One region of the Streptomyces diastaticus subsp. diastaticus genome, then DNA from elsewhere that is predicted to be linked to it. Evidence: riboswitches for the same ligand, from Rfam matches in the RefSeq annotation. Region 1 holds a riboswitch; each other region holds the start of a gene.
The links. A riboswitch is a leader RNA that binds a small molecule or an ion and turns the genes downstream of it on or off. The one in region 1 is predicted to bind cyclic di-AMP.
Positions count from the first base shown of each region.

Region 1 (7,555 bases):
GTAGCCGCCACGCCAGGTCATCAGCCGGTGCTTCTCCGGCCGCCCCAGCGAACGCCAGTACTGGAGGCACATCTTGGCCGCCACCTCGACCGACACCGACCCGGAGTCGGCGAGGAAGACGTGTTCCAGGCCCTCCGGCGCCAGCTCCACCAGCCGCGTGGCCAGCCGCACGGCCGGCTCGTGGGTGAGCCCGCCGAACATCACATGGCTCATCCGCCCCAACTGGTCGCGGACCGCCTCGTCGAGCACCGGGTGGCGGTAGCCGTGCACCGCCGCCCACCAGGAGGACATGCCGTCGACCAGCTCCGCCACCCCCTCGACGGGCTCGGCCAGCCGCAGCCGCACGCCGGACGCCGACTCCACGACCAGCGGGTCGGTGGTCCCCGGCATCGGGCCGTACGGGTGCCAGACGTGCCGCCGGTCCAGTTCGAGCAGCCCCGCCGGGTCCGCCGGGAAGGCCCCGGCGGACGGCAGGAGCGCCTGCGCGGGCTCAGGCATTGGGGGCGACATCCGTTCCCGCGCCCCGGCGCCGCACCGTCACCAGATCGGTCCGGGCCTCGCCCGTCTCCCGCGCGGCCGGCACCCCGCGCTCCTCGGCCGCACCGCCGCACGGGCCGCAGCCGTCGGCACCGGCGCCGCCGCAGGCGTGCGTCGCCGTACCGGCGTCCTCCGCGGGGCCGTGGCCGCCGCAGCCGCCGCCCAGCACGTCGGCGCGGTGCGCGGGCAGCGTCGTGGTGCCCGCGCCCTCCACCTCGAACCCGGCGTCGGCGATCATCTCCAGGTCCGCCTGTCCCGCCTGGCCCTCACTGGTCAGGTAGTCGCCCAGGAAGATGGAGTTGACCAGGTGCAGGGCGAGCGGCTGGAGGGTGCGCAGGTGCACCTCGCGGCCGCCGGCCAGCCGCACCTCCACGTCCGGGCAGACGAACCGCACCATCGCGAGGATGCGCAGCGCCCGCTGCGGGGTGAGGTTCCACTCGCGGGCCAGCGGCGTCCCCTCGAAGGGGATCAGGAAGTTCACCGGCACCGAGTCCGGGTCCAGCTCGCGCAGTGAGAAGACCACGTCGACCAGGTCCTCGTCGCGCTCGCCCATCCCCGCGATCAGCCCCGAGCAGGCCGACAGCCCCGCGCCCTGCGCCCGCTGGACGGTCTCCACCCGGTCCTCGTAGGTGTGGGTGGTGGTGATCTCCCCGTAGGTCGCCTCGGAGGTGTTCAGGTTGTGGTTGTACGCGTCGGCGCCCGCGGCGCGCAGCCGCTCCGCCTGACCCTCCGACAGCAGCCCGAGACAGGCGCAGACCTCCACGTCCTCATGGGCCGACTTGATCGCCTCGATGGTCTTCGAGACCCGGTCGACGTCCCGGTCGGTCGGGCCGCGGCCGCTCGCCACCAGGCAGACCCTTTTGGCGCCGCCCGCCAGGCCCGCGGCGGCCGCCTGGGAGGCCTCGTCGGCGCCCAGCCAGGTGTACTTGAGGATGCCCGCCTGCGAACCGAGCCGCTGCGAGCAGTAGGAGCAGTCCTCGGGGCAGAGCCCGGACTTGAGGTTGACCAGGTAGTTCAGCTTCACCCGGCGGCCGAACCACTGGCGCCGTACCCGCCCCGCCGCGGCCACCACGTCGAGCAGGTCGTCGTCGGAGGTGGCCAGCACCGCCAGCGCCTCGTCCCGGGTCGGCAGCTCGCGCCGAAGCCCCTTGTCCACCAGCGTCTTCAGGAGATCCATGCGGCTGATCCTGACGCACCGGACCGGCCCGGGCCAAGGAGACTTCCTACAACGCACCCTGAAAGTGCTGTGGGTATTACCACACCCTGCCCCTGCTTCCGACCGGCTAGCCTCTGTGCACTGCTCACAAACGGCGGCCCGGCCGCCCTGCCCCGGCGACGCTGAGGACGACTCATGCCCCACCCCACCCCCGGCCTCGTCGGCCCGTTCGCCTGGACCACCGAGGCGGCCGCCCGCCGCGCCGAGGCCGGGCTGACGCGGGCCCTGCGCCCGAGGCCCGCCGCCTGGGGCACGCTGGACCTCGCGGGCAACGACTACCTGGGCCTCGCCCGCCACCCGGAGGTCACCGGAGCGGCCGCCGAGGCCGCCGGCCGCTGGGGCGCCGGCGCCACCGGCTCCCGGCTGGTCAGCGGCAGCACCGCGCTCCACGCCGAACTGGAGCGGGAACTCGCCGACTTCTGCGGTGCCGAGGCCGCCCTCGTCCTCTCCTCGGGCTACGCGGCCAACCTCGCGGCCGTCACCGCGCTCGCCCCCGTCGGGACCCTGCTGGTCTCCGACACCTCCAACCACGCCTCGCTCATCGACGGCTGCCGACTGGCCCGGGGCACCACCGAGGTGGTCGCCCACGCCGACCCCGACGCGGTCCGCAAGGCACTCGCCGCCCACCGGGGCCCGGCCCTCGGCGTCTTCGACGCCGTCTTCTCCGTCGACGGCGACGCCGCCCCGCTCCCGGCGCTCGCCGCCGCCTGCCGGGAACACGGCGCGGGCATCCTCGTCGACGACGCCCACGGCCTCGGGGTCCTCGGTGAGGGCGGCCGGGGCAGCGCGCACGCCGCCGAGCTGGCCGGGGCGCCCGACACCGTCGTCACCGTGACCCTCTCCAAGTCGCTGGGCAGCCAGGGCGGCGCCGTCCTCGGCCCGGCCGCCGTCATCGACCACCTCGTCAACACCGCCCGCACCCTCATCTTCGACACCGGCCTCGCCCCCGCCGCCGCAGGCGCCGCGCTGGCCGCCCTGCGCCTGCTGCGTGCCGAACCGGACCGCGCCGCCCGGGTCCGCCGCACCGCCCGCGCCCTGTACGAGGGGATCGCCGGCGCCGGCCTCCAGGCCGCCCGGCCGGACGCGGCGGTCGTCTCGGTGCGCGCCCCGTCGGCCCAGGAGGCGGCCGACTGGGCCGCCCGCTGCCGGGAACAGGGCGTGGCGGTGGGCTGCTTCCGGCCGCCGTCCGTACCCGACGGCATCTCGCGGTTGCGGCTGACGGCCCGCGCCGACCTCACCTCCGCCGACCTGGACCGGGCCCTGACCGTCCTCACGCGGACGGCCCCGCCGTCCGCCCGCCGAGCGGGAGGGGGCGGGGCCGCCGGAGCGCCGGGTGTCAGGCCGTCGGTCCAGGGTCCTGGGCGGTGACGAAGCCCCGCCAGGCGGCAGGGGAGAAGAGCAGCGCGGGGCCGGGGGCGTTCTTGGAGTCCCGTACCGCGAGCAGACCGGCATGGGGACCGGAGGTGAGCTCGGCGGTCTCCACGCAGTTGTTCATCCCGGTGCTGCGGCTGCTGCGCCGCCACCGGACGCCTTGCAGTGAGCTGCTGACCGGGACGTACCGAGGCTGTGCGGTCACGGCGCCTCCTTACGGGCCGTCGTCGTGCTTCTCGGCGAGGAGAAGCAGCGAGTCCTCTGCTGAAAGCGCCCGCGCCTGAAGGGAGGCGAAGGCGTCGGCGTATGCCGAGAGGTCTTCTTTCCGTTCCAGATAGAGGCTACTCGTGAGGTGGTCAAGAACGACCAAATCCAGGTCGTTCATGTTCGGAAAGGAGAAGATGACGAAAGGGCCCGTGAGGCCGATGTGTTCACCCGAGGTGAACGGCAGCACCTGGATCACGACGTGGGGGAGGGCCGCCGCCTCCCGTAAGGCGGCCAACTGGCCACGCATCACCTCCGGACCGCCGATCCCGCGGTGCAGCACCGACTCGTCGATCACCGCGCGCAGCTCCAGCGGCGGATCGGCCCGCAACACCTCCTGCCGGGCCAGTCGCACCTCCACCAGCGCGTCCACCTGCGCCGGGGGAACACCGGCCAGCGAGGCCCGGGTCACCGCCCGCGCGTACCGCGGGGTCTGGAGCAGCCCCGGCACCACCGAGGTCTCCAGCGTCCGCATCCATGCCGCCTGCGACTCCAGGCTGATGAAGTCCCGGTACTCCGGCGGCAGCACGCCCCGGTAGCGGTGCCACCAGTGCCGGTGCTCACCGTCCTGTTCGGTGCCGGCCAGGGCCACCAGCAGCTCGCGCAGTCTCGGATCGCGTACGTCGTAGGCGTCGAGCAGGCGGCGCACGTCCCCGGGCTTCACCCCGCTGCGGGCCGTCTCGATGCGGCTCACCTTGGACTGGTGCCAGCCGAGCAGGCCGGCCGCCTCGCCGCTGGTGAGCCCCGCGCGGCCGCGAAGGGCCTTCAGCTCGGCTCCGAGCTTGCGCCGGCGTACGGCGGGACCGTTACGCATGCACGTCTCCTTCCGGTGGCCGGTTCGGTGCGGGCGAAGCCGCCCATGGCACACCCGGAGGACGGGCCCAATACGGTCGCCCGTCGCAGAGTTCACCGCATCGGGCGACAGATATATGCATATCTTGGGGGATCGGCCTACGTGACGGACGACACAGTGGCAGTCTGACAAGAAGGCAACCGGTCCCGCCACACCCCGAGTTCATCCGTCCACGGGTCCGCGACCGGCTCCGAGGAAAGGGCGACGCAGCCATGGCAGACCACCACGAAGCAACCGTCACTCTGCCGAGCGATCCGGCCTCGGTCTCCGCCGCCCGCACCCATGTCCTGACCGTCCTCACCGAGTGGGGACTCCCGGTGGACTCCGAGGTGGCGGACGCCGTCCGCCTGATCATCTCGGAACTGGTCACCAACGCCGTCCAGCACACCCAGGGCCGTTCGCCCACCTTCACCGTCGGCATGGCGCTCGACCAGGACGAGCGGCTGCGGCTCGGTGTCACCGACAGCCACCCGCGCTTGCCCAGACGGCTTCCGGCTGCGGTCCGGGAGGACAACGGCCGGGGCCTGGCCATCGTCCGCTGGCTCACCGCCGAGCAGGGCGGCCGGCTCACGGTCGTCCCGACCCCGGAGGGCGGCAAGACCGTCCGGGTCGACCTGCCCTGGCCCACCGCCGTCGGCTGACCCGTACGCGCACGCCGTGCGTACGGGCCGGCCGACGGCGGCAACGGTCAGTTCACGCGGCCGTACCGCACGTTGCCGGTCCAGATCTTCTCCAGCCGCACCACCGCTCCGCTCTTGGGGGAGTGCCAGATCCTCCCGCCTCCGGCGTAGATGCCGACGTGGTAGACGTTGCCGCCGGAGTGGAAGAAGACGAGGTCGCCCTTGCGCCGGTTGGCGGGGGAGATGCGTTTGGTCCGGTTGTGCTGCTGCGCCGCCGTCCGTGGCAGCGTCTTCCCGGCCTTCTTGTACGAGTAGAGCGTCAGCCCCGAACAGTCGAAGCGGCGTGGGCCCGTCGCCCCGTACTGGTAGGGCGAGCCCTTCTTGGACGAGGCGATCCTGAGCGCCTTGGCGGCGTGGGTGGCCGCCGCCGCCTCGGGCGCGGCGCCGGGGGCCACCAGGGAGGTGCTCATCGCGGCGAGGGAGAGGGCCGAGACCGCGCCGGCCCGGGAGAGCAAGGAGGGGACTCGATTCCGCTCAGTCATGCGTAACCCTTCGTCAGCCGCCTGTGAAGGATGACCTGTCGGGTTCGGACCTGCGAAGTCGCCCGGCCGCCGCGGCGGCTTCACCCCAAGGGCCGTGGGAGACCGTCACCGGTCTGCCGGGCCCGTCGTGCCTGGGTCCTCCACTCCCGCCGATCCACTCGGTGTCGACCTGTCGTCCGGACGGCGGCAGGACTCGGCGTCCGCCCGGACCGCCCCGCCGCTGCGGCGGGGGCTTGTCGTCCTGACGGATCTTCACGTACGGCGGCGCTGTTTCGCGGTAGGGGCGGGCGGTTTGTGCGTTCGGTCGCCCCTGCCCTGTTCGAGTGGGCATGGTGGGCGGCCCGGGCGTGTCCCGGGGATGGCGGAGGGCCGGACCAGCGGCGGAGCGGCCGACGCGCGGACGGGGGCGGACGGCGGGCGCAACCCGGAGGGGCCCGGAGGAGGGGCCCGGAATACACCGTCCGGGGGTAGTCCGTACGGGCCGTTCCGGGCGTGGCGCGCCGGGCGCGTGGCGCGTGGTGCGCTCCGCCGCGAGGCGTACGGCGCTCGGCGGGGCCGGGGGAGCGTGACCGCCCCGCTCTCCGGCGCCCCCGTCGGGTCGAGGAGCGTGCCCGCCGCGCGGCGGCAGCGGTCCGCGCCCTCCGGCTCCGCCCCTGCTCTGAGCCGGCCCCCGGTGACGGGTGCGCGCCGGTACGGGGATCTGGCTCGCCCGTGGCAGGGGCCGGCCCGGCCCGCCGTCGCCGACGTCGTCCCGGCCGGCTGACGCAGGCGTCCGCCCGCCCTCCGGAGCAACGCGTCGGTGAGCGGGCGGGCGCCGGATGGGCCCGGAGCGGCTGAGGCGCGCAGCTCGGCCTCCGCGGCCGGCCGCTCGCCGCCTGCGAAGCCCGCCGGCCGGGGGCAAACGTGCCGGGGCCGGTGGCTGGCGGGCCGCCGGTCAGAACCAGTGCAGGCAGTGCGGGGGGCGTTCGGGGCGGAAGAAGGCGTCGGCGAGGGCGGCCGCGTCAGGGTGGTGGGCCCGTACGTGCCCGGCGCGGACGAGCGTGCTCGGGGCGGTGCCGCCGAGGTAGAGGGAGCCGAGGTCGCTGACGTCCAGGGACAGATCGGGTTCCCGGTCCGTCGGGACGCAGTCGGCCTCGCCGTCCCGGACGGTCAGCAGGTGGCGGCCGTGCTCGCCGAGGAACGGGTCCTCGACGTCCAGGACCAGTTCGCCGTCCACCGGCCAGTCCCGGGCCGTCAGCGCGCGCGGCACGTCCAGGAGCCGCACCCAGAGCCAGTCGGTGTCGCCGCCGGCCTCTCCGGCGCGGAGGTCGGCGAACTGACGGCGCAGCGGGTGACCGGGCGGGAGGTGTTTGAAGACGACGGTGGAGACCAGGTCGTGGCCGAGGACGAACCGGGCCAGGGCGGTGAAGACCGCGTCGTCGGTGGTGATGGTCTCGTCCACCGTCAGGGTTCCGGACTCGACCGCGTAGCTGGCGTACCCGTCGGGGACACCGCCGGTGTCCCGGTGGACGGCGATGTAGCGCGGTGCAGCGGAGACCGGGGCCTGGCCCGCGCGCAGGCGCCACCAGCGGTGCGGCCGGGAGAGCGCACCGGGCTGGGCGCGGCGGTACCGGTCGTAGACCTCCTCCAGGATCTCGCCGCACTCGGACCGGCGCAGCACCTCGACCGTGCCGGCCGGTGCGGGGAGCGCGGGGCGGGCCCGGGGAACCGCGAACGCGGCCTTGTGGCGGGCGACGGTGAGCCTGGTGGTGTACGTCGCGGGGCCGTAGCCGTACCTGCCGTAGATCGGGGCCTCGGAGGCCAGCAGCACGGAGAGGAACTCGCCCTGCTCCCGCAGGCCGGCGAGCTGGTGCCGCATCATCGCCCGCAGCACGCCCTGGCGCCGGTGGGTGGGCAGGACACCGACGGCGGTCACCCCGGCGGCCGGGACGAGGGCCCCACCGGGCAGGGTGAGTTCGAAGGCGTGGGTCGCGGCGGTGCCGACGGGCCGTCCGTCCGCGGCACGGGCGAGCAGGCAGCGGTCCGCGTCGAGCGCCGACCACCAGAGCCCGCCGCCGTCGACCGGGGCCTCCGGGAAGAGCCCGAAGGCGGCGTGGACGGTGTCGACGAAGACGTCGAGATCCTCGTCGGTCGCGGAACGGATCTCCATGGC
Region 1 is NZ_BLLN01000003.1:1,414,798-1,422,352, forward strand. Features, by position in the region: gene Sdia_RS14780 (adenosylmethionine--8-amino-7-oxononanoate transaminase) at 1-498, opposite strand, end outside; gene bioB (biotin synthase BioB) at 491-1,714, opposite strand; gene Sdia_RS14790 (8-amino-7-oxononanoate synthase) at 1,889-3,121, shown strand; gene Sdia_RS14795 (DUF397 domain-containing protein) at 3,090-3,329, opposite strand; gene Sdia_RS14800 (helix-turn-helix domain-containing protein) at 3,339-4,202, opposite strand; gene Sdia_RS14805 (ATP-binding protein) at 4,454-4,882, shown strand; gene Sdia_RS14810 (C40 family peptidase) at 4,930-5,403, opposite strand; cyclic di-AMP (ydaO/yuaA leader) riboswitch at 5,407-5,577, opposite strand; gene Sdia_RS14815 (GNAT family N-acetyltransferase) at 6,338-7,552, opposite strand.

Region 2 (7,555 bases), on a different contig from region 1:
GGTCAGGTACCGGTCGGAGAGTTCCGCCGCCGCGCCGAGGGCCTCGTCGCTGAAGCGCACGCCGTGGTGCGCCTCGTACCCGTCGCGCAGACCTTCCAGGATCTCCACGGTCTCCGGGACGCTCGGCTCCTCGATCAGCACGGGCTGGAAGCGCCGCTCCAGCGCCGCGTCCTTCTCGATGTGCTTGCGGTACTCGTCGATGGTGGTGGCGCCGACGACGTGCAGCTCCCCGCGCGAGAGGGCGGGCTTGAGCATGTTGCCGGCGTCCATCGCGCCCTCCCCGGTGGCGCCCGCCCCCACGACGGTGTGCAGCTCGTCGATGAAGAGGACGGTCGACTCCGAGGCGGCCTTGACCTCGTCGATGACGTTCTTCAGGCGTTCCTCGAACTGCCCGCGGTACTGCGCCCCGGCGACCAGTCCCGACAGGTCCAGGCTGATCACGCGCTTGTCGTGGAGCGTGCGGGGGACGTCGCCCGCGATGATCCGCTGGGCCAGGCCCTCCACGATCGCGGTCTTGCCCACGCCGGGTTCACCGATGAGGACCGGGTTGTTCTTCGAGCGGCGGGAGAGGATCTCGATGGTCTGCTCGATCTCGTCGGCGCGGCCGACCACCGGGTCGAGCTTGCCCGCCTTGGCCTCGGCCGTCAGGTCACGGCCGTACTCGTCGAGCGTCGGGGTCTCGCTGTCCGGCTTGGCCGCGGCCGGTGTGCCCTCGGAGCGCGCCGTGGCGTCCGCGCGCCGGGAGAGCGCGCCGAGGTCGCCGCCCTGCGTCTGGAGGAAACGGCCGGCGCCGGAGTTCGGGTCGTCCAGGAGTGCGCCGAGGATGTGTTCCGGCCCGATGTAGGAGACGTCGGCCGCCTGCGAGCGGGCGTGCGCCGCGATCAGCACGCGTTTGGCCGCGGGCGTGAGGCCCGGTTCGGCCGAAGGGGTGCGGCTCTCGCCGGGCAGTACCTGTTCGATGGCGGCAGCGAGCTTGGCGGGCTCGACCCCGGCCCTGGCCAGCAGCGACCGGGACGGCTCGACCTGGGCGCAGGCCCACAGCAGGTGTTCCGTGTCCAGGTCCTCGGAGCCGTCCTCCTCGGCCTTGGTGGTGGCGCGGCCGAGCAGGTCGCGGGCCGATTCCGTGAGCAGCCGGCCGATGGGGACCCGCTGGACTGCGGGCGGCGAGGCTCCCGGCGTCATCCCGAAGAAGCGATTCAGCAGGTCGGAGAAGGGGTCCGGGCCGGGGCCCCCGAAGGACCCGAAGGACGACAGCGACATGGTGGCGCCTCCGTGGAGGTTTTCTGGCTGGGGGTTTGTCTGTCGATCGGCGACTTTTCCCACTAGAACAAAGGGTGGCGGGATGCGCCCGTTGGGCAGGAAGGCCACAGGGCCGTAACCGGTGGAGCGGGCGCCGGGGGACTGCTTCTACATGCGTGTAGAGATGAGGTAGATTCGACGGCGTCGGCGCCGCCACCCACGGCGCCCGGCGCAGGCGTGGCGGCTGCGAGTCGTACGACGGCACGCGGCCGGTCCCCCAGCCCGGTCGCCGCACCCCGCCCGCCCGCACCCGGGGTCGTACGACCTCGCGGGCGCGGGCACCGGCATCAGCACGCAGGACGAACCGCAGAAGGAGAAGACCGTGGGCGTTTCCCTGGCCAAGGGCGGCAATGTCTCTCTCAGCAAGGAAGCCCCCGGGCTGACCGCGGTCCTTGTCGGGCTCGGCTGGGACGTCCGTACGACGACCGGCACCGACTACGACCTCGACGCCAGCGCCCTGCTCTGCGACGAGTCCGGCAAGGTCGTCTCCGACCGGCACTTCGTCTTCTACAACAACCTGACGAGCCCCGACGGCTCCGTCGAGCACACCGGCGACAACCTCACCGGCGAGGGCGACGGTGACGACGAGGCGGTCAAGGTCAACCTCGCGGCGGTTCCGCCGCAGGTCACGCGCATCGTCTTCCCCGTCTCCATCCACGACGCGGAGTCCCGCGGCCAGAGCTTCGGCCAGGTCCGGAACGCCTTCATCCGCGTGGTGAACCAGTCCGGCGGCGCCGAGATCGCGCGGTACGACCTGACCGAGGACGCCTCCACCGAGACCGCCATGGTCTTCGGCGAGCTCTACCGGCACGGCGCCGAGTGGAAGTTCCGCGCGGTCGGCCAGGGATACGCCTCGGGCCTGGCCGGGATCGCCCAGGACTTCGGCGTCAACGTCTGACCCGCCCCCCGAACACCCGTCGCCCGACCGGCAACCCAATCCCCCGGGCGGGCGACGGGCTTTTCCCGACCCCTTCCCCGTGCCCCTGGTGGGCGTGGCGAAGGGGCGATCTCGTCTCCGGGGGTGGGGCGTGCTGCGTTCACGGACCCGTGCCCGCCGTACCGCGCCTCCGGCGCGCCCCGCGCGTATGCCTCCGGGGCCGCGACGGGCACGGACCGCCTGACTCCGCGTAGGGCGTGACTGGTCCGTCGCGACGCGGGCACACGCGCGGCGAGGGGCCGACGCGCTCACCGCCGGTCCGCCGCAGGCACGGCACGACGGAAACGAGAGGCGTGTCCCATGGAGATGTCCGGGATCATCAGCGCGATCGTCATCGGCATCGTCATCGGTGTCCTGGGACGCCTGGTCGTCCCCGGCCGCCAGCGCATCGGCCTGCTGCTGACCATCGTCGTCGGCATCGTGGCGGCGCTCGTCGGCACCTTCATCGCCGCTCAGCTCGGCCTCGCCGAGACCAAGGGCGTCGACTGGGCCGAATGGGGCATCCAGATCGTCCTGGCCGCGCTCGGCGTGGTCGCCCTGGACCGGACCATGGGCGGACGCCGTCGGTGACCTGTGCGGGGGCGCCTCGCGCCACCCGCTCCGCCCCGCCGGAGCGGGTGGCGCGAGGCGCCCCCTGGATGGCGTATAGTTGATCTCACCGACGCGGGGTGGAGCAGCTCGGTAGCTCGCTGGGCTCATAACCCAGAGGTCGCAGGTTCAAATCCTGTCCCCGCTACTGAAGGCGAAGGCCCGGATTCCTTTCGAGGAATCCGGGCCTTCGTCGTGTGCGCACCCCTGAGCCGCCCCGTTCGGCGGCCCTCCGGTCGCCGCCGGGCCAGGGCGACGGAAGCATGGGGGAAGCGCTGACGCGGAAGCGGGCGCGTCCGGGCCGGGCCGACCGGGGGCCGGCCGATGGATCAGGAGACGGGCTGGTGGGGAAACGCGGCGACGCGGAGCGGGAGACGGGCCGACCGGCTGCCGAGGAGCCTTCCGCGGAAGGGGCGTCGGCGAGGCGCGGCGGTAACGGACGCACTCCCCTCGGCAACTACAAGAGCGACCGGCGTACGGCGAGCAGATCCCGGGCACTGGTACAGCTGCTGCCCGCGGTGCTGATCGTGGCCGGGGTCATCTTCGACGAGGCGGCGCCACCCCGTTTCAACGCCAGTCCGCTCTACGCCGCCGCGCCCCTGATCGCCGCCCCGTTCTTCTCCCTCCTCGGCACGGTGGCCACCGGGGCCGTCGCGCTGGCCGCGGTGAGCCTCCTCCAATGGCAGGCCGGGACGCTGGGTGAGGTCGACTCGACCACCGAGCTGCTGACCATCCTGACCTGCGGCCTCCTCGCCGTGCTCAGCAACCGGGTGGTGAGCCGCAGCGGCGAGGAACTCGCCACCGCCCGCAACATCGCCGAGGCCGCCCAGCGTGCCGTGCTGCCCATCCCGGCCGAGCGCATCGGCGGCTTCGACGTGGCCGCCCGCTACGAGGCCGCCCAGGCCGACGCGCTCATCGGCGGCGACCTGTACGCCGTGCAGGAGACCCCGCACGGGGTGCGGCTGCTGGTCGGCGACGTACGCGGCAAGGGGCTCGGCGCGGTGGAGGCGGTCGCCGTGGTGATCGGTGCGTTCCGGGAGGCGGCCGAGCAGGAGTCGAGCCTGGAGATGGTCGCCCAGCGCCTCGAACGCGCCCTCGCCCGCGAAGGCGTACGGCGGGAGGGGCTCGACCAGTTCGAAGGGTTCACCACCGCGTTGCTGGCTGAGATCCCGCCTGGGCAGTCCGTCGTCCGCACGGTCAACCGGGGGCACCCCGAGCCGCTGCTGCTCGACAGGGACGGACGGGTGCGCGTGCTGGTGCCGGCCCAGCCCGCGCTTCCGCTCGGCATGGGGGACCTCGGGGCGTGGCCGGACCGGTCGGACACCGCGCCGTTCCCGTCCGGCGCCATCCTGCTGCTGTTCACCGACGGGCTGACGGAGGCGCGCGACCGCCGCGGGGTCTTCTACGACCCGGCGGCACGGCTGACGGGCCGTCGCTTCGGTGCCCCCGACCACTTGCTGGAGACACTTTCCGAGGAGGTCCGCGTGCACACCGGCGGCGGACCGCAGGACGACATGGCGTTGCTGGCGTTGCGCCGCCCCTGAGGCACCGTGGACCGGTGGACGCCACCGAAGGCGCGTCACTGTTGGTGAGCGGGCGAGCGCTCATCGCATAACAACTGACACACCGTCAGGCGGCGTCGTGGTGGTTCTGTGCAGGCGACTCGCCCGAGTCCGCCCCTCGGTGCCCCGGTACGTCCGGCGTCCTGACGCCAACGATCACCTGGAACGGCTTGGAATCCGGCACGGGTGTCTATTAACGTTCGATAACGCAGCGCGGTTGTCCCGGCCGTCACCCGAGACGGCTCCGCGCGCACGCGCCGAATCCCGTAGGGAACCGGGGAACCAATCCTTGGGGTGAATCGGACGCCTTTCGAGGCGCCCGTAGGAGACCTTCCTGCTCCGAACCCGTCAGCTAACCCGGTAGGCGAGAAGGAAGGAAAGGAGAGCGCCCGCGTGGCGTCGAACCGTCCTGCCCCTGAGGCCCTGTTCGTGCCGAACGACGAGGACCGCACCGCCGGCCCCGCGGCCTACGGACCCGCCGGGGGGCCGTGGGAGGAATGGAATCCCACCGAGGAGTCCATCCGTCCCGTCCGCGGCCGGCACCGTGTCGCGAAGCAGCGCGGCGGTGGCCTGGCCCGCTCCTCCACCGTCCTCGGCGTCGGCGTCATCGCCGCGGTGGGCGCCGGCGGTATCGCCACCGCCAAGGAGAAGCCCCCGGTCTCCATCTCCCTGCCCGACCTCTCCACCGTCAAGGCGTCGCTCCCTGACGCCGGTTCGCTGCCGGGCGTCGGCTCCCTGCTGGGGTCGGACGAGTCCGACACACAGGTCACCGCCAGTCCGCTCACCGGCGCCGGGGTCACCGTCGCCGACGCCGAGCAGGGCACCACCGACGCGGGCGAGGCACTGCGGGCCCGCATCATGCAGCAGGCCGAGCACCAGCAGGACCAGGCCGACCAGAGCGTCGCCCGCGCCGCCGAGCAGGCCGCGGCCGAGCAGGCCGCCGCCGAGGCCGCGAAGGTCCAGGAGGCCGCGGAGAAGAAGCTGGCCGAGGAGGAACGGAAGAAGGCCGAGGAGAAGCGGAAGAAGGCGGAGGCCGAGCGCCTCGCCAAGCTCGCCGCCAGTTTCTCGCTCCCCACCACCTCCTACACCCTGACCTCGACCTACGGTCAGGCGGGCGCCATGTGGTCCTCCGGCTACCACACCGGTCTCGACTTCGCGGCTCCCACCGGGACGCCGCTGAAGGCGATCCACTCCGGCACCATCAAGGAAGCGGGCTGGGCCGGCTCGTACGGCTACCGGACCATCCTGGAGCTGGAGGACGGCACCGAACTCTGGTACTCCCACCAGTCGTCGATGTCGGTCAGCGTGGGGCAGAAGGTCACCACCGGCGATGTCATCGGCCGCGTCGGCGCGACCGGCAACGTCACCGGCCCCCATCTGCACCTGGAGATCCACCCGGGTGGCGGCGACGGCGTCGACCCGCTCAGCTGGCTGCGGAGCAAGGGCCTCAACATCTGACGACAGGCCGCCGAGGGGCCGCCCCGGGACGATCCGTACGTCCGGGGCCGGCCCGTCCGGACTGCCTGCCATGGCCGGTCGCGGCTGGGCGTCAAGTGTGTCGGCACCCGCCGCCGGTGTGCGCCTCGGCTGTTCGCCGGTCGCCCTTCCTCCACCCCCTGCTCTCCCGCGCTGCCGCGGCTGCGTCGGCGCGGATCACCGGCCGTGCCGGGGCTGTTGACGCCCCGCACGGGCGGGCTGAACTCCGGCGGTCCTGACGGCTACCCCCCGACGTCAGGGCCGCCGGACCTGTGCGCCTCCTCCGCACGCGGCATCCAGCGCCGTCTCGCCCGGCGCGACCCGACCGGGGGGAATGGGCGCCCGGCCTCGTTTGTTGATCCATCCATGACCTCTCTCCGGCCTCTCGGCAGCTCTGATCTCGACGTCTTCCCGCTGGCCCTCGGAGGCAACGTCTTCGGCTGGACCGCGGACGAGGCGCAGTCCTTCGCCGTCCTCGACGCCTACACCGCTGCGGGCGGCAACTTCCTCGACAGCGCGGACAGTTACTCCTCCTGGGTGCCGGGGAACGAGGGCGGCGAGTCCGAGACCCTGATCGGCAAGTGGCTGGCGTCGCGCGGCAACCGCGACGAGATCGTCGTGGCCACCAAGGTGGGCGGCCATCCGCAGTTCAAGGGGCTCTCCGCCGGCAACGTGAAGGCGGCGGCCGAGGAGTCGCTGCGGCGGCTCGGCACCGACCGGATCGACCTGTACTACACCCACTTCGACGACCCCGCCGTGCCGGTCGAGGAGATCGTGACCGCCCTCGACGACCTGGTGAAGGCGGGCAAGGTACGAGCCGTCGCCGCCTCCAACATCAGCCCAGAACGCCTCCAGGAGTCCCTCGACTTCTCCGACCGGGAGGGCCTGACCCGGTACGCCGCGCTCCAGCCGCACTACAACCTCGTCTCCCGGGACACCTACGAGGGCCCGCTCCAGGAAGTCGCCTCGCGCGCGGGCCTGGCGGCGGTGCCGTACTACGCCCTCGCCAGCGGGTTCCTGACGGGCAAGTACCGGCCGGGCACCTCCGTGGCGAGCCCCCGGGCGGAGGGCGCCGAGAAGCATCTGTCGACCGGGCGCGGCCAGAAGGTCCTCGCCGCCCTCGACACCGTCGCCGAGGCTCACGGCGCCGAGGTGGCGTCGGTCGCCCTCGCCTGGCTCGCCGCCCGCCCGACCGTGGCCGCCCCGATCGCCAGCGCCCGCACGGTCGAACAGCTCCCCGCGCTGCTGGCCGTCGCCGACCTCACGCTGACCGAGGACGAACTGAGGCTGCTCACGGTCGCGTCGGCCTGAACCGGGCGGACCTGAACCGCCCGGATCCGGCCGGGCCGGGGCGCAACGGGTCAGCGGTGCTTCGGGGGTATGTGCGGCGGCGGGGCGTACGGCCACGAGTGCGGCGCCGAGGGGGCCGGGTGTCCGGGGCCGCCGAAGTGGGCCGGATACCCCGCCGGTGCGGCACCCGGCCACGGCGCGGCTGGCCCCGGCCACGGCGCGCCCCACGGCGCCCCGCCGTACCCCGGGGGCCCGTACGGTGCGCCCCAGCCCCAGCCCCAGCCGCCGTGCCGGTGCGGCAGCCACATCGCGGGCGGCGCAGGCGCCAGCAGGCGGGCGGCGTGCGACTGGGCCGGGCGCACGGCCCCGCGGCGCTCCCAGAGTGAGTCGAGCAGGGCGCGCT
Region 2 is NZ_BLLN01000002.1:484,461-492,015, reverse strand. Features, by position in the region: gene Sdia_RS04065 (ATP-dependent Clp protease ATP-binding subunit) at 1-1,260, opposite strand, end outside; gene Sdia_RS04060 (TerD family protein) at 1,622-2,197, shown strand; gene Sdia_RS04055 (GlsB/YeaQ/YmgE family stress response membrane protein) at 2,537-2,806, shown strand; tRNA gene Sdia_RS04050 (tRNA-Met) at 2,899-2,972, shown strand; gene Sdia_RS04045 (PP2C family protein-serine/threonine phosphatase) at 3,169-4,368, shown strand; cyclic di-AMP (ydaO/yuaA leader) riboswitch at 4,632-4,768, shown strand; gene Sdia_RS04040 (M23 family metallopeptidase) at 4,780-5,844, shown strand; gene Sdia_RS04035 (aldo/keto reductase) at 6,229-7,173, shown strand; gene Sdia_RS04030 (PrsW family intramembrane metalloprotease) at 7,224-7,555, opposite strand, start outside.
Region 2: another riboswitch for cyclic di-AMP. It lies ahead of Sdia_RS04040 (M23 family metallopeptidase); the one in region 1 lies ahead of Sdia_RS14810 (C40 family peptidase).

Region 3 (7,555 bases), on a different contig from region 1:
AGTACGTCAGCACCGACCGGGACCTGCCGCTGGAGGTCCGCCGCCGCATCGGCCACCTGCTGCTCGCCCTCGGCGACCGCCCGGCCGCCCAGGACACCCTGCTACGCCTGCTCCACGACGCCGAACAGCGGTACGGGCCCGCCCATCCGCTCCCCGCCGAGGTGCGCCGGACCCTGCACTGGCTCGGCCTGGTCTGAGCCCTCCCGGCGGCGGGGAAGCGGCACACGACAGGCAGGAACCGGACACGCGGGGAATCGTTGCTCCCGACAGTGGCCCAGATCACGCCGACTGCCTACGATCGATCTTCGCAAGGACGTCCGGACCGCAAGGTCGTACACGTCGTCAGGTCGTCAGGTCGTTGAACGTCCCCGCACCGATGAACGATCCCGCCGGGAGGCTCCCTTTGCACCGCCGCCGTCGCACCTCGCTCGCCCTCATGGCCGCCACGCTGCTCGCGGCCCCGCTGCTGACCGCCTGCGGCGACGACGCCCGCCCCGGCGCCGCCGCGGTCGTCGGCGGCGAGCGCATCACCGTCGCCCAGTTGGAGGCCCAGGTCGGCCAGACCCGCGACGCCCAGGTCGCCGTCTTCGGCGAGCAGGGCTACGCGGACGTCCTCGACCAGCAGTGCTCCGCCGCCCGCCAGGCCGAGCTGCACCAGCGCGACGAGGCCGCCGCCCAGGGCGAGAAGGTCGTCGCGGGCCGCGAGACCTGCGCCCCCGACCGCGCCACCCTCGCCGGGATGATCAGCGAGCGGGTCGTGAAGGCCGCCGCCGACGAGGCGGGCGTCCGTCCCACCCGCAAGGACCTCCGCGAGCGCCGCGTCCAGCTCCAGGAGCAGACCGGCGGCACCGCGGAGCAGCTGGAGGAGGCGTACCTGCGGACGTACGGCATCCCCGCCTCGCGCATCGACGACCACCTCGGGTACCAGTACCGCCTCGACGGGCTCCGCCAGAAGTACGCGCCCGGCAGCTCGCCCGAGCAGGCCGACCAGCGCGTGCGGCAGGAGTTGGTCAGGACCGCCGAGCGGCTCGGCGTCGACATCAGCCCCCGCTACGGCTCCTGGGACGGCGAACAGCTCCTCATGGTGGCGGGCTCCGACCCGTGGCTCAGCTCCGACCCGCGCCGCCTCGGTGAGGAGAAGGCCGAGGCCCGCTCCCAGAGCCAGGCCGGCGGTCTCCCCGCCCTCTGACCGGCGCCGGCCACCCGAGCCGCCCCGGCGGCCGGGACGCCGGGTGCGTTACGTTCGCAGCGTGAACGCTCCCAGCCCCGGCCGCCTCGTCCTGCTCACCACCAGCCACCGGGTCGCCCCCGGCCAGCTCTCCTGGCCCGCCTGGCAGGCCCTGCACGGGGCCGACCGGGTGCTCTGTGCCGACCCGGCGCATCCGCAGCTTCCCTACCTGCGGGAGGCGGGCGTCGAGGTCGAGATCGCGGCCACCCCGGACGCGGCCGGCCTGGTCGACTTCCTCGCGGGCGGCCGTACCGCCGTCCTGGTGCAGTCCGGCGAGGGCGACCGCCGCCTGACCGACGCCCTCTCCCGCCTCGCCGGGTCCGGCCGCGTCGCCATGCCCGACCTGGAACTCCTCCCCGGCGCCTACGACCTGCCAGGCGCCCGCCTCGTCGACCTCGTCCAGGTCATGGACCGCATCCGCGAGGAGTGCCCCTGGTCGGCCCGGCAGACCCACCAGGGGCTCGCCAAGTACGCCATGGAGGAGGCGTTCGAACTCATCGAGGCGATCGAGGACGGCGACCGGGACGCGCTCCGCGAGGAGCTGGGCGACGTCCTGCTCCAGGTGGTCTTCCACGCCCGCATCGCCGAGGACGGCGCACCGGCCGCCGGAGACGAGGGGGACGGGGGCCCGTTCTCCATCGACGACGTGGCCGCCACCCTCATCGACAAGCTGGTCCGCCGCCACCCGCACGTCTTCGGGGACGCCGTCGCCGAGACGCCCGAGGAGGTGCGCGCCCAGTGGCTGCGGGTGAAGGGGGAGGAGAAGGAGCGCACCTCGGTCACCGACGGCGTCCCCGTCGCCCAGCCCGCCCTGGCCCTCGCCGCCAAGCTCGCCTCCCGTGCCCGCGCCGCCGGTCTGCGTGTCCCGCTCCCCGAGGGCCCCGGGCCCGGCCCCGCCCTGCTCGCCCTCGCCGTCGAGGCCGAGCGGCAGGGCAGCGACCCCGAGTCCGCCCTGCGGGAGAGCGCCCGCCGCTACCGCGAGGCCATCCGGGCGGCCGAGGGCCACTGAGCCGCGCCACCGGGCCCCGGATACGGTCGGACCATGAGCGAAACCCAGGCATCCGGGCGTCCCGAACTCTTCGGCTGGGAGTTCGCCGCCGACCCGTACCCCGCCTACGCCTGGCTGCGCGCCCACGAGCCGGTCCGTTGGACCCGGCTGCCCAGTGGCGTCGAGGCGTGGCTGGTCACGCGGTACGCGGACGCCCGGCAGACCCTCGCCGACCCCCGGCTGAGCAAGAACCCGGTGCACCACGCCGCCGACGAGGCCGGGCGCAGCCGTACCGGCATCCCCGGCGAGCGCAGCGCCGGGCTGATGACGCACCTGCTGAACATCGACCCGCCGGACCACACCCGGCTGCGCCGCCTGGTCTCGAAGGCGTTCACCCCGCGCCGCGTCGCCCAGTTCGCGCCCCGCGTGCAGGAGCTGACGGACGGGCTCATCGACGGCTTCGCCGGGCGCGGCGAGGCCGACCTCATCCACGAGTTCGCCTTCCCGCTGCCCATCTACGCCATCTGCGACCTGCTCGGCGTCCCGCGCGAGGACCAGGACGACTTCCGCGACTGGGCCGGAATGATGATCCGGCACGGCGGGGGGCCGCGCGGCGGGGTCGCCCGGGCGGTGAAGAGGATGCGCAACTACCTCGCCGAGCTGATCCACCGCAAACGCGCCGACCTCGGCGACGACCTCATTTCCGGCCTGATCCGCGCGAGCGACCACGGCGAGCACCTGACCGAGGACGAGGCCGCCGCCATGTGCTTCGTCCTCCTCTTCGCCGGCTTCGAGACGACCGTGAACCTGATCGGCAACGGCACCCTCGCCCTGCTCCGCAACCCCGCCGAGCGCGCCCGCCTCCAGCAGGCCCTCGCCGACGGCGACGAAGCCCTGCTCGACACCGGGATCGAGGAACTCCTGAGGTACGACGGCCCGGTGGAGATGGCCACCTGGCGGTACGCCACCGAGCCGCTGCGGATCGGCGGGGCCGACATCGCCGCGGGGGACCCCGTCCTGGTCGTGCTGGCCGCCGCCGACCGCGACCCCGAGCGCTTCCGCGACCCCGACCGGCTCGACCTCGCCCGTGGCGACAACCAGCACCTCGGCTACGGCCACGGCATCCACTACTGCATCGGTGCCCCCCTGGCCCGGCTGGAGGGGAAGGCGGCCCTCGCCACGCTGCTGACACGCCTTCCGGACCTGCGGCTCGGCACCGGGCCGCGGGACCTGCGCTGGCGCGGCGGGCTCATCATGCGGGGACTGCGCACGCTGCCCGTGGAGTTCACGCCCGAGCGGACGGGACGTGACGAGAAGGTGTCAGGGCCACCCTTTCCGGACACCGGCACTGACGAGGCGTCAACAATGTGATGTCGACGTGATCTCCGCTGCATCGACTTGTGACGAACGTTCGACAGCCGCTACCTTCAGCGCCAACCGGAAGCCCCGCCACCACTGAGCGGACGCGCCGGCCACCAGTCGTCACGCGAAAGGCAACCGCATGCTCTCCGGGAACGGACGTCACCGACGCCCCCGACAGGCTCCGGCCTTCGTCGTCGCGGCCGGGGTGACCGGTTCGGCCATCGCCATCCCCCTGCTCGGCGCCGGTACGGCCAGCGCGGCCGACACCGCCACCTGGGACCGGCTGGCCGAATGCGAGAGCGGCGGTGCCTGGAGCACCAACGCCGGCAACGGCTACTACGGCGGCCTCCAGATCACCCAGGATCTCTGGGAGCGCCACGGCGGTCTCAGCTACGCGCCCTCCGCGGACCTCGCCAGCCGCTCCCAGCAGATCGTGGTGGCCGAGCGCGTCCTCGACGCCGAGGGCACCGCCGCCTGGGCCACCTGCGCCCCCGCCATAGGGCTCCAGCAGGGCGGCGAGTCCGCCGACGTCAACCCGGGCGTCCCCAGTGACAGCGGCACCCCCTCCGCGTCCCCGTCCCCGACCGGCGAGGGCCAGGGTGAGGGCAAGGGCAAGGGGGGCGACGGCGAGAAGGGCGACAAGGGCGACAAGGGGCCCGACGCGGACAAGAAGGGCAAGGGTGACAAGGGGGGCGAAGGGGATGAGGGTGACGAGGTGTCGCCCAGCCCCTCCGCCGAACCGACCTCCATCCCGGACGGTTCCGGGGGCGCGACCCCCGGCGAGGACGCCTCCGAGGGCCGGGGCGGCCTGCCCGGGACGCCCTCGGGGACTCCGTCCGCCGCCCCGGGCGGCGAGCGGGAGGGCTCCGGCGGCGGGCGCCACCGCGGCGGCGGCGCGGTCGAGTCGGGCTCCGGCGAGGGCCGTGACGGCTCCGGACGGCACGCCTCGCGCGGCGATCGCGGCGACGCGCCCGACACCTCCGGCTCGTACACCGTCAAGGAGGGCGACAGCCTCTCGGTCATCGCCTGGCTCAACGAGGTGGACGGCGGATGGCCCGCGCTGTACGAGGCGAACAAGGACGCCGTCGGTGCCGACCCGGACCACATCCTGCCCGGTCAGGCCCTTGATCTCGGAACGGGGCAGGACGCCGAAAAGGACCGAATCGGGCGCTAGTTCGGGCGGTGATGTCCGGTTCGGGGGAAGTGAGACATGCGTCTCAGAGGCCCTGATCGTCTTTGGAATCTGCCGTCGGCCGTGCTTACGGTCTAGGCCGCTCGCCATTGGCGGGCCCCAGCGGTCGTTACGCCGAATCCTGTCGACGACCGTCCGGGACAGTCGTCGCGCAAGCGCCGTAGACAGGAGCGGGGGACCCAAGGTTTGCCGCCGCACCGGCCGTTCGCCCCCAGTGGGCGGCGGCCGGAGCGGCTCGGGGTGAAGCCGCGCGGACCACTCAGGAACGCGCGGCCGGGCACTCATCCGGCCCGAACCCGACAGCTCACCTCGCAGGCGTCGGTGAGGAGATTCCTTCATGCTGTCCAACAAGGCCAAGCACCGCCGTCCCTCCAAGGTCGCCCGCCTCCTGTCGCTGGCCGGTGTCGCCGGCGTCGCCGTCGCCGCGCCGCTCGTCGCGACCGGCTCCGCCTCCGCCGCCACCGCCTCCGAGTGGGACGCCGTCGCCCAGTGCGAGTCCGGCGGCGACTGGTCCATCAACACCGGCAACGGCTACTACGGCGGACTCCAGTTCTCGTCCTCCACCTGGGCCGCCTTCGGTGGCACCGCCTACGCCTCCAGCGCCGACCAGGCCACCAAGGAGCAGCAGATAGCCGTGGCCGAGAAGGTCCTGGCCGGTCAGGGCAAGGGCGCCTGGCCGAACTGCGGCACCGGCCTGAGCAGTGCCTCCTACGACGGCGGCGCCGCCGCCGAGGCCCCGGCCGAGAAGCCCGCCGAGGAGCCCGCCCCGCAGGCCGCCCCCGAGCGCCCCGAGCCGCGTGCCGACCGCAGCGAGCAGCGCACCGCCCCGGCCGAGAAGGCCGAGGAGACCGTCGAGACCCCCACCGGCGAGACCGTCGCCAAGGGTGACGGCGAGTACAAGGTCACCAAGGGCGACACCCTGAGCCAGATCGCCGACGACGAGAACGTCGAGGGTGGCTGGAAGAAGCTCTTCGAGCTGAACAAGGACGTCGTCGAGGACGCCGACCTGATCTTCCCGGGCCAGCAGCTGCACCTCTCCTGACGGCGGGCTCCGCTCACCCGCGGGGCACCGCCCGGGGGTGTCGAGGCGCTCGACGTGCCCAACCGCCGCGCGGCCCGCGTGCGACGAGCGACTCGGCACCGGCGCGCCCCTCCGGGGCGCCCGGCCGAGGCCGGTCGGCGCGGGGCCTTCGCCGGTGCGTGGGGAAGCTGGGTGTGGGGGCGTGCGGGTGCGTGGTGGCTGAGGGCTCCCCACGGTCCTCGCGTCGCTGCGGGCCCTCCGGCCGCCGGGCTCCGGCGCCGGCCGCCTGCTCCCGCTCCCTCCCGGCTTCCCCGGGTGCTCCCGCGTCCAGCGGAGTTCCGGGGAGCGGGGGCCGGCGCCCCTCCCTCCCACAGACAGCCCCGTCCCGGTGCGCGACTCCCCCCCAGTGCACCGGGTCGGGGCTTCCCCCTTTCCCTTCCGCTCCTCCTCGCGTCTCAGCGGTCGGAGCCGTCGGGGCTACCGGTGAGTAGATATCGGCGTTCGCGTACGGTTTCGCCCCGTACGGGCCTCTTTTCGTCCCAGCGTCCGGGCGCGACGCCGGGATGGGGCCGGCCGCCGGTTAGGCTCTGGAGCGAACGGCCGACCGAAGGCCGACCCGCGTCACATCCCAGAAGGAGATGCTCGTGCCGTCCATCGACGTCGTCGTAGCCCGGGAAATCCTGGACTCCCGAGGCAACCCCACCGTCGAGGTCGAGGTCGGCCTCGACGACGGCAGCACCGGCCGCGCCGCGGTGCCGTCCGGCGCCTCCACCGGAGCCTTCGAGGCCATCGAACTGCGTGACGGAGACCCCAACCGTTACCAGGGCAAGGGTGTCGAGAAGGCCGTCCTCGCCGTCATCGAGCAGATCGGGCCGGAGCTCGTCGGCTACGACGCCACCGAGCAGCGCCTCATCGACCAGGCCATGTTCGACCTGGACGCCACCGACAACAAGGGCTCGCTGGGCGCCAACGCCATCCTCGGCGTCTCCCTCGCCGTCGCCCACGCCGCCTCCGAGGCCAGCGATCTGCCGCTCTTCCGCTACCTGGGCGGCCCCAACGCGCACCTGCTCCCGGTGCCGATGATGAACATCCTGAACGGCGGCTCGCACGCCGACTCCAACGTGGACATCCAGGAGTTCATGATCGCCCCGATCGGCGCGGAGTCCTTCTCCGAGGCCCTGCGCTGGGGCACCGAGGTCTACCACACGCTCAAGAAGGTGCTGAAGAGCAAGGGCCTGGCGACCGGCCTCGGCGACGAGGGCGGCTTCGCCCCGAACCTCGACTCCAACCGCGCCGCCCTCGACCTCATCCTCGAGGCCGTCAAGGAAGCCGGCTACGTGCCCGGCAAGGACATCGCGCTCGCCCTGGACGTCGCCGCCTCCGAGTTCTACAAGGACGGCAGTTACGAGTTCGAGGGCAAGTCCCGCTCGGCCGCCGAGATGACCGAGTACTACGAGGAGCTCGTCGCCGCGTACCCGCTGGTGTCCATCGAGGACCCGCTGTTCGAGGACGACTGGGCCGGCTGGAACGTCATCACCGAGAAGCTCGGCGACAAGGTCCAGCTCGTCGGTGACGACCTGTTCGTCACCAACCCCGAGCGCCTCGCCCGCGGCATCGAGGAGAAGTCGGCCAACGCCCTGCTCGTCAAGGTCAACCAGATCGGCTCGCTCACCGAGACCCTGGACGCCGTCGAGCTGGCCCAGCGCAACGGCTTCAAGTGCATGATGAGCCACCGCTCCGGCGAGACCGAGGACGTCACCATCG
Region 3 is NZ_BLLN01000005.1:2,589,645-2,597,199, reverse strand. Features, by position in the region: gene Sdia_RS28460 (serine/threonine-protein kinase) at 1-197, shown strand, start outside; gene Sdia_RS28455 (hypothetical protein) at 404-1,189, shown strand; gene Sdia_RS28450 (nucleoside triphosphate pyrophosphohydrolase) at 1,251-2,237, shown strand; gene Sdia_RS28445 (cytochrome P450 family protein) at 2,271-3,587, shown strand; gene Sdia_RS28440 (LysM peptidoglycan-binding domain-containing protein) at 3,718-4,752, shown strand; cyclic di-AMP (ydaO/yuaA leader) riboswitch at 4,917-5,103, shown strand; gene Sdia_RS28435 (LysM peptidoglycan-binding domain-containing protein) at 5,108-5,812, shown strand; gene eno (phosphopyruvate hydratase) at 6,430-7,555, shown strand, end outside.
Region 3: another riboswitch for cyclic di-AMP. It lies ahead of Sdia_RS28435 (LysM peptidoglycan-binding domain-containing protein); the one in region 1 lies ahead of Sdia_RS14810 (C40 family peptidase).

Region 4 (7,555 bases), on a different contig from region 1:
CGCGGCCGAGGCGGAACTGGCTCTCTACGCCGAGGTGTTCGGGTTCACCGCCGACGTGCCGGAGCTGGAGTTCCAGCACTGACACCGGCGCCGGGCGTGGCCTGCCGCGCCCGCCCCGGCCATCGGGCCGCCACCCCGCCCGGGGCGGCGGCCCGCCCCGTCGACACCCCGGGAGAGTTCCCTTGTCCCAGCCCGTCCGTCCGCTCGTCCGTCCGCCCCGGCTCGCCCCCGGCGCCCGGGTCGCCGTGGTGGCCCCCGCCGGTCCGGTGCCCGAGGAGGGGCTGGAGAGCGGACTCGACCTGCTGCGCGGCTGGGGACTGGACCCGGTGGCCGCCCCGCACGTGCTCGACCGGCATACCGGCTTCCCCTACCTCGCGGGCGAGGACGCCGACCGTGCCGCCGACCTCCAGGCCGCCTGGTGCGACCCGTCGGTCGACGCCGTGTTCTGCGCCCGGGGCGGCTACGGCTGCCAGCGGATGGCCGACCTGCTGGACTGGGAGGCGATGCGCGCCGCGCGCCCCAAGCCCTTCGTCGGCTACAGCGACATCACCGCCCTGCACGAGCAGTTCGCGGTCCGCCTCGGTCTGGCGACGCTGCACGCCCCCATGCCGGCGACCGTCGGCTTCCTCAAGAGCCGGGCGGCCCAGGAGCATCTGCGCGCGACTCTCTTCGACCCCGAGTCGGTGCGCGTCCTCGCCTCCGCCACCGGTCGCGTCCTCGTCCCCGGCCGGGCGCGGGGAGTGACGCTCGGCGGCTGCGTCAGTCTCCTCGCCGCCGAACTGGGCCTGCCGCACGCCCGCCCGGCCGCCTCGGGCGGGCTGCTGCTGATCGAGGACATCGGTGAGGAGGCGTACCGCCTCGACCGCGTCCTCACCCAGTTGCTGCGTGCCCGCTGGCTCGACGGGGTGAGGGGACTCGTCCTCGGCTCCTGGGAGGAGTGCGGCCCCTACGAGGAGGTGCGGGCCGTGCTGCGCGACCGGCTCGGGCCGCTCGGGGTGCCGGTGGCCGAGGAGTTCGGGTTCGGGCACGGTGAGGGGGCGCTGACCATGCCGTTCGGTGTCCCGGCCGAACTGGACACCGAGGCGGGCACGCTGACCCTGGACGTACCGGCGCTCGCCTGACGGCGGGGGCGCCCACCGGCCGGGTGGCGGCGGTTCCGTGCTCTCCTCGGTGCTCCGGCTTCAGCGGACTTCTCGCGCGGCACGAGGAGTTCGCGCTCCTGGCGGGGCTCGTCCCCGGTGGCGGTGGTGTCGGAGCCGAGGACGATCCGGTAGCCGCGTCCGTACGGCTGCCGGGCCCTGGCGCCGCAGCCGCGATGGGCGGGCGTCACCGCCACCGTGCACCGGCCCCGGGGTGGTAGCACGGTGCCGGGGGGCGTCACCTCCCGCACGGCGCCCACGGCGCCCCGCACGCGGCCTCACCGCACCGGCCGAGGGCCCGGGTGACTCCGCCACGAGGACTTTCGGCCGGTGCGCCGAGAGCACGCACCGGCCCCCCGGGACAGGCCTCGCCCCACGGACCTCCCGCGGTTCTCACGGTGCGGGCACCGCCCGGCTCGGCGATGCTGACGGGAGGCGACCGAGACCTACGGCAGAGGAGAGCGACCCGCATGGACAGGAACGCCGCCACCGAGGACGGCACCACGGACCCCGGCCCCGGCGGCGCGGCGTCCACCCCGGCGCCCGTCGCCGAAGGGCCGCGCACCACCCTGCGTCCCGTCACCCTCGCCGACGGACCGGAGTTCACCGCCCGCGCCCGGGAGAGCCGTGAGCTGCACCGCCCGTGGCTCTTCCCGCCCACCGACGCCCGGGCCTACGCCGTCTGGGCGGGCCGCCTCGTCCACGACGACGACCGGGCCGGCTACCTCGTCCACGAACGTGCCACGGGAGCCCTCGCCGGGTACGTCGCCGTCAACAACATCGTCGGCGGCGCCTTCCGCTGCGGTGCCCTCGGCTACGGCGCCTTCGCCGGCTGCGAGGGGCGCGGACTGATGAGCGAGGCCCTCGGCCTGGTCGTCGCCCACACCATGGACACCCTCGGCCTGCACCGGCTGGAGATCAACGTCCAGCCCGGCAACGCCCCCTCGATCGCCCTCGCCCGCCGCGCCGGGTTCCGTCTCGAAGGGTTCTCGCCCGACTTCCTCCTCATCGACGGCGCCTGGCGCGACCACGAACGCTGGGCCCTCACCCAGGAGATGCGCGGTCCGGCCGGCTGATCCCCCCTTCCCGGACGCCCCCCTGGCCACCGCACCCGGTCAGAGGGTTCCATGGCGCGAGGGGCGCGAAGGACCGCCCCGGTGAGGGGAGTACGCCTTGGCGACCACGATCCGGCACGACCGCCTGACCCTGCCCGCCGCACCCCTGGGCGCGGCCAACCCGCTGGCCCCGTTGCGTCCGCTCGACGAGACCCACGTCGTCGACCCGGCCACCGTCCCCGGCCTGCCTCCGGAGATGGCGCGCGGCCTCACCCGCGCCCCGCTGACCTCGCTGCTGCCCACCCGGGTCCTCGACGGCCACGAACGCCGTCGCGTCCCCACCACCCTGCCCACCCTCGTCCTGGAGAACAGCCGGCTCCGCGCCACCGTCCTGCCCGGCCTCGGCGGACGCGTCCACTCGCTGCTGCACAAACCCACCGGCCGCGAACTCCTCCACCGCGACGAACCCCTGCCCGCCGCCTACGACTTCCGGATGCGGCCGGAGGCGAACGGCTGAGGGGAGGTCAGGCGGAGGCGCCGAGCCGGTCCGCGTACTCGAAGACCGAGCCGTCCGGGTGCATCGCGACCAGGGTGCGCCCGGCCGGCGTCGCCACCGGGCCCGCGATCACGGCGGCGCCGGAGGCGGCGAGGACCTGGCCGGTCTTCTCCACGTCGGCCACGGCGATGGTCGCGGCGACCTTCCGCAGCACGTCCAGGTCGGCCTTGGGGCCGCTCATCAGCAGGAAGCAGCCGACGGCGGCGACGGAGACGCCGCCCTGCTGGTGCCGCATCGCCCGGCTGCCCGCCAGCCGCTCGTAGAACGGCACCGCGGCCTCCAGATCCTCGACGCAGATCCGCAGTGTGGTCCCCAGGATTTCCACGCTTCACCCATTCCAGACGCTCCGGCCCGCACGCTCGCGGTTGATCGCGCCGCACGCCAGCGGTACGGCAGGGTCCGAGCCGCGCGACGCCCTCATGATGGCACGCCCACCCGGCACCGTCAGTCCCTCCCCGGGGCCCCAACTCCCTTGAGGCACAGTCCTTCCCGTGGTCGCCGGGTCCGTTCCGGAGGCGGCCGGAACAGCCCGCCCGGGGCGGCGGCCGAAGGACGCCGGCGCCGCGCCGCCGGTGCGCTGCGGAGCGCGGGACGGTGCCAGGGCCACGCGCGCGGCCGGGGCCGGACGGGGCGGTGTGTGCCCCGGTCCGGCCCCGGCCGGTGGTGAGGAGAACCCGGCGGTGCCGGGGGTGCGTCAGACGGAGACGCCGTGACCGCGCAGGTAGGCCAGCGGGTCGATGTCCGAGCCGTAGCTCGGGCCGGTGCGGACCTCGAAGTGGAGGTGCGGGCCGGTGGAGTTGCCGGTCGAGCCGGAGAGGCCGATCTGCTGGCCGCCCGTGACGGTCTGGCCGGACGAGACCGAGAGCGACGACAGGTGGGCGTACTGGGAGTACTTGCCGTCGGCGTGCTGGATGACGACCTCGTTGCCGTACGAGCCGCTCCAGCCGGCGGAGACGACGGTGCCCGCCCCGATGGCCTTGACGGAGGTGCCCGAGGAGGCGGAGAAGTCGACACCGGTGTGGTAACCGGAGGACCAGCTGCCGCCGGAGGCGCGGTAGGCGGTGGACGGGGAGGCGTCGACCGGGCGGTTCCAGCCGGAGGAGGCGGCGGGCTGCTCGGCCTGCTCGGCCTCCGGCTTCGCCGGGGCGGCCGGCTTCGGCGCGGTCTCGGTCTTCTTCGCGGCGGAGGTGCTGGTGCCGGCCTTCGGGGCGGCCTGCTTCGGCGCGCTCTGCGGCTTGGCCGGGGCGGACTTCGGGGCCTCGGCGGCGGTGCCGTCCACCGAGAGCGTCATGCCCGGGATGATGAGGTTCGGGTTCGAGCCGACGACCTCGCGGTTGTCCTGGTAGAGCTGCTCCCAGCCGCCGTCGACGTTCTGCGCGTCGGCGATCCTGGCCAGGTAGTCGCCCGCGACGACCTCGTAGGTCTTGGTGTCGTCGGCGGCGCTCTTCGGCGCCTGCTGCTGAGCGGCGGCGACGGCGTGCTGGACGGAGACGGACTCCGGCGCCGACTTCTCGGCGGCGTGTGCGCCTGCGGCGCCCATCAGCGGCAGGGCCAGAGCTGCGCTGCCGGAGCCGGCGACGGCCAGCGTGCGGGCTATGCGCATGGTCCTGGTACGGCGGTGCTTCCCCTTGGCGGGCATGAAGGTTCCTCTCCGGCGCCTGCGAGGTGAGCTGTCGGGTTCGGGCTGGAGATGCCCGGCCGCGCCGTGTGGCGCGGCTTCACCCCTAGCCGGGGCCGGTGGCGTGCGCGGTGCGCTGCTCCGGTTCCGGCGGCTTACCTGGGTCCCCCGCTCCTGCCGTGGAAGGGTCGATGTGCGGATACCGGACGGCGGCAGGATTCGGCGGTCCATCCGGAATGACGGTGACCGTAGACGAGCGCGACTCCCGTGAACAAGCATCAGCGGCGCCCTGGAAGTCGCTTTCTTGATCCTTTGTTCCGGGGGTGGTCACCCTCCGTAGACTCGTGATCTTGCCGGGCTCGGTGGGCGTTGCGCCCCGCCTGGTGGTGGGTGCCACGGACCGTGACGGCTATGACGCTGCTCACGGGGCGATTCCAACGACGTCCACCGGCGCGGTATTTGATGCTTATGAAGCCCAATGCCCCTTTTGTCCGTGATGGTGGTGCCGGTTCGGGGTCGCGGCGGATCGCGCGCCGCGCGGGGCGGGCCCGCCCGGACGTGACGCGGAGTCACCTCGGACGGGCGCGACCGGCCCGGGGAGCCCGGCTCAGACGCGGCAGAGCAGTTCCCCGTGGAGCACGGCGAACCAGCCGTCGGGCGCGGCCGCCCACTCGCGCCAGGCGGCCGCGATCCGCTCCAGCCGTGCGGGGTCCGCGTGCCCGAGGCCGATCGCCCGGTCCGCGTACCCGGAGGCCGTCGTCCGGTCCGCCCAGAGTCCGCCCCACCAGTCCCGCTCCGCCTCCTCCGCGAAACACCAGGCCGAGGCGGTCGCCGTGAGGTCGGTGAACCCTGCCTCCCGGGCCCACGCCCGCAGGTGGCGTCCCGCGTCCGGCTCCCCGCCCCCGGCCCGCGCCACCGACCGGTACAGCTCCAGCCACACGTCGAGCCCCGGGGCGGGCGGATGCCAGGTCATCGCCGCGTAGTCCGCGTCGCGTACGGCGACCAGGCCGCCCGGCGCGCACACCCGGCGCATCTCGCGCAGCGCGCCCACCGGGTCGCCGAGGTGCTGGAGCACCTGGTGGGCGTGGACGACGTCGAAGGAGGCGTCGGGGAAGGGGAGGGCCTGGGCGTCGCCGGTGCGGAAGGCGGTGTGGGTCAGGGAGCGCGCGGCGGCGGCGGAGCGGGCCGTGTCGAGGATCTCCTCGGCGTTGTCGACCCCGGTGACGTGGCCGTCCGGGACCAGGGCGGCGAGGTCGGCGGTGATCGTCCCCGGTCCGCACCCGACGTCCAGGACGCGGTGGTGCGGCTCCAGCGCCGCCAGCAGGTACGCGGCGGAATTGGCGGCGGTACGCCAGGTGTGGGAGCGCAGGACGGACTCGTGGTGGCCGTGTGTGTAGACGACGGCGGTGGGACCGGTGGGCAAGACGGCCTCCTCGGGCGGGCGCGTGGGTGAGGGGCCGGACGCCCGTGGTGCGCGAGCCGGCGCCCGGTGCCGGCGACCGTACACGCGGCGGGCCGCATCATGAGACCCCCGTCTCATGATGCGGCCCACCGGGGTGCGCTCCGTGCCGGGGCGACGCGGAGTCAGAGGGTCAGTGGCCGGTACACCCGCAGCCCCTCGTGGAGCTTGTCCAGCTCCAGACTCGGACCCGCGTCGGTCACCTCGCCGTCGAAGGCCAGCGGTGTGCCCGGGCTGATCCCGCCGATCCGCAGCCGCTGCACCCGTACCGCCGCGTGGAACGGCGAGCGGGTCAGCGGGCCCGCCAGCGCCGCCGCCACCAGCCGGAATCCCGGGCCGCGCCCGCCGTGCACGGCCCGGACGTCCAGCAGACCGTCGGCCAGATCCGCCCGGCGCCCGCCGGTCAGCCCCATCCGGCGGTAGGTGCAGTTGCCCGCGAAGAGCAGCCACAGCGGGCGCCGCTCGCCCTCCACCACCGCCTCCAGCGGATGGTCCCGGCGCCGCACCCGGGCCGCCGCCACCACGTCCGCGAGCCGACCGCCGACCCGCCCCGACCAGCGCTCCCGCTCCCGGACCAGCTCGGGGTAGACACCCAGGCTGAAGGTGTTGAGGAAGTGACCGGTCCGGCCGCCGGAGTGGAAACGGCCCACGTCCACGGCGACCGCGTCGCCCGCCTCCACCGCCCGGCACAGCTCCTTCGGGTCCTCTATCCCGAGGTCGTACGCGAAGTGGTTGAGGGTGCCGCCGGGCAGCACCGCCAGCGGCAGCCCGTTCCGCAGCGCCACCCCGGCCGCCGCGTTGACCGAGCCGTCGCCGCCGCAGACGCCGAGGGCCAGGGCGCGCCCCGCGGCCTTCTCCAGCTCCGTCACCAGCCGCTCGCCCCGGCACTCCACCACCTCGGCCTCGGGCAGCAGCTCCCGCAGGGCCCGCGCCTTCTCGGGGGTGCCGGCGCCCTGGTTCACCACCATGACCAGGCCGTGGCCCCGCGGCAGGGCCGGTACGTCCACCAGCGGGCGGCCGGGGGAGGGGAGCTGGTCCCGGGTCGGCACCAGGCCGCGCACCGCCAAGGCCGCGCCCGCGCCCAGCGCCGCCCCGGCCAGCACGTCACCCGGGTAGTGCGCCCCGGTGTGGACCCGGGAGACGGCGACCGCCGCCGCCAGCGGGGCCACCAGCGCGCCCAGGGCCCGGGACTCCATCGCCACGCCGGTCGCGAAGGCCGCCGCCGACGCCGAGTGACCGGAGGGGAAGGAGGAGGTGATCGGCTGCCGCTTCAGCTGCCGTATCAGCGGGACCGACTCCAGGCCCGGCCGCTGCCGCCGCACCGTCCGCTTGCCGAGGGTGTTGATGGTCGCGGAGGCCAGCCCCAGCGAGGCCAGCCCGCGTACCGCCGCCCGGCGGGCGCGCGGGGAACCGGTCACCGCCAGCCCCGCCGCGATCGCGCCCCAGAGCAGACCGTGGTTGGCGCTTCGGCTCAGCTTCGGCAGGACCTGGTCGGCGCCGGGCCAGCGGCGCGCCGCCACCGCCTCGAAGACCGTGCGGTCCAGGGCGACCAGCCGGGCACCGAGGGAGGCCGGCGGCTCCGGAGCGAACACGGCGGGCACCCGCGGGCGCCGCCACGGAGGCAGGGAGTTCACAGGGTCAGGACGCATGCCGCACGCGTACCCCCGCGCCGGCCGATCACCCGCACCGGCGCGCGACACCGGGCGCGTCCGTCACCGGAACGGGCGC
Region 4 is NZ_BLLN01000005.1:855,425-862,979, reverse strand. Features, by position in the region: gene Sdia_RS21340 (S9 family peptidase) at 1-82, shown strand, start outside; gene Sdia_RS21335 (S66 peptidase family protein) at 183-1,121, shown strand; gene Sdia_RS21330 (GNAT family N-acetyltransferase) at 1,610-2,215, shown strand; partial or broken gene Sdia_RS21325 (DUF5107 domain-containing protein) at 2,313-2,690, shown strand; gene Sdia_RS21320 (VOC family protein) at 2,719-3,075, opposite strand; gene Sdia_RS21315 (M23 family metallopeptidase) at 3,445-4,389, opposite strand; cyclic di-AMP (ydaO/yuaA leader) riboswitch at 4,391-4,569, opposite strand; gene Sdia_RS21310 (methyltransferase domain-containing protein) at 4,976-5,791, opposite strand; gene Sdia_RS21305 (bifunctional phosphatase PAP2/diacylglycerol kinase family protein) at 5,953-7,476, opposite strand.
Region 4: another riboswitch for cyclic di-AMP. It lies ahead of Sdia_RS21315 (M23 family metallopeptidase); the one in region 1 lies ahead of Sdia_RS14810 (C40 family peptidase).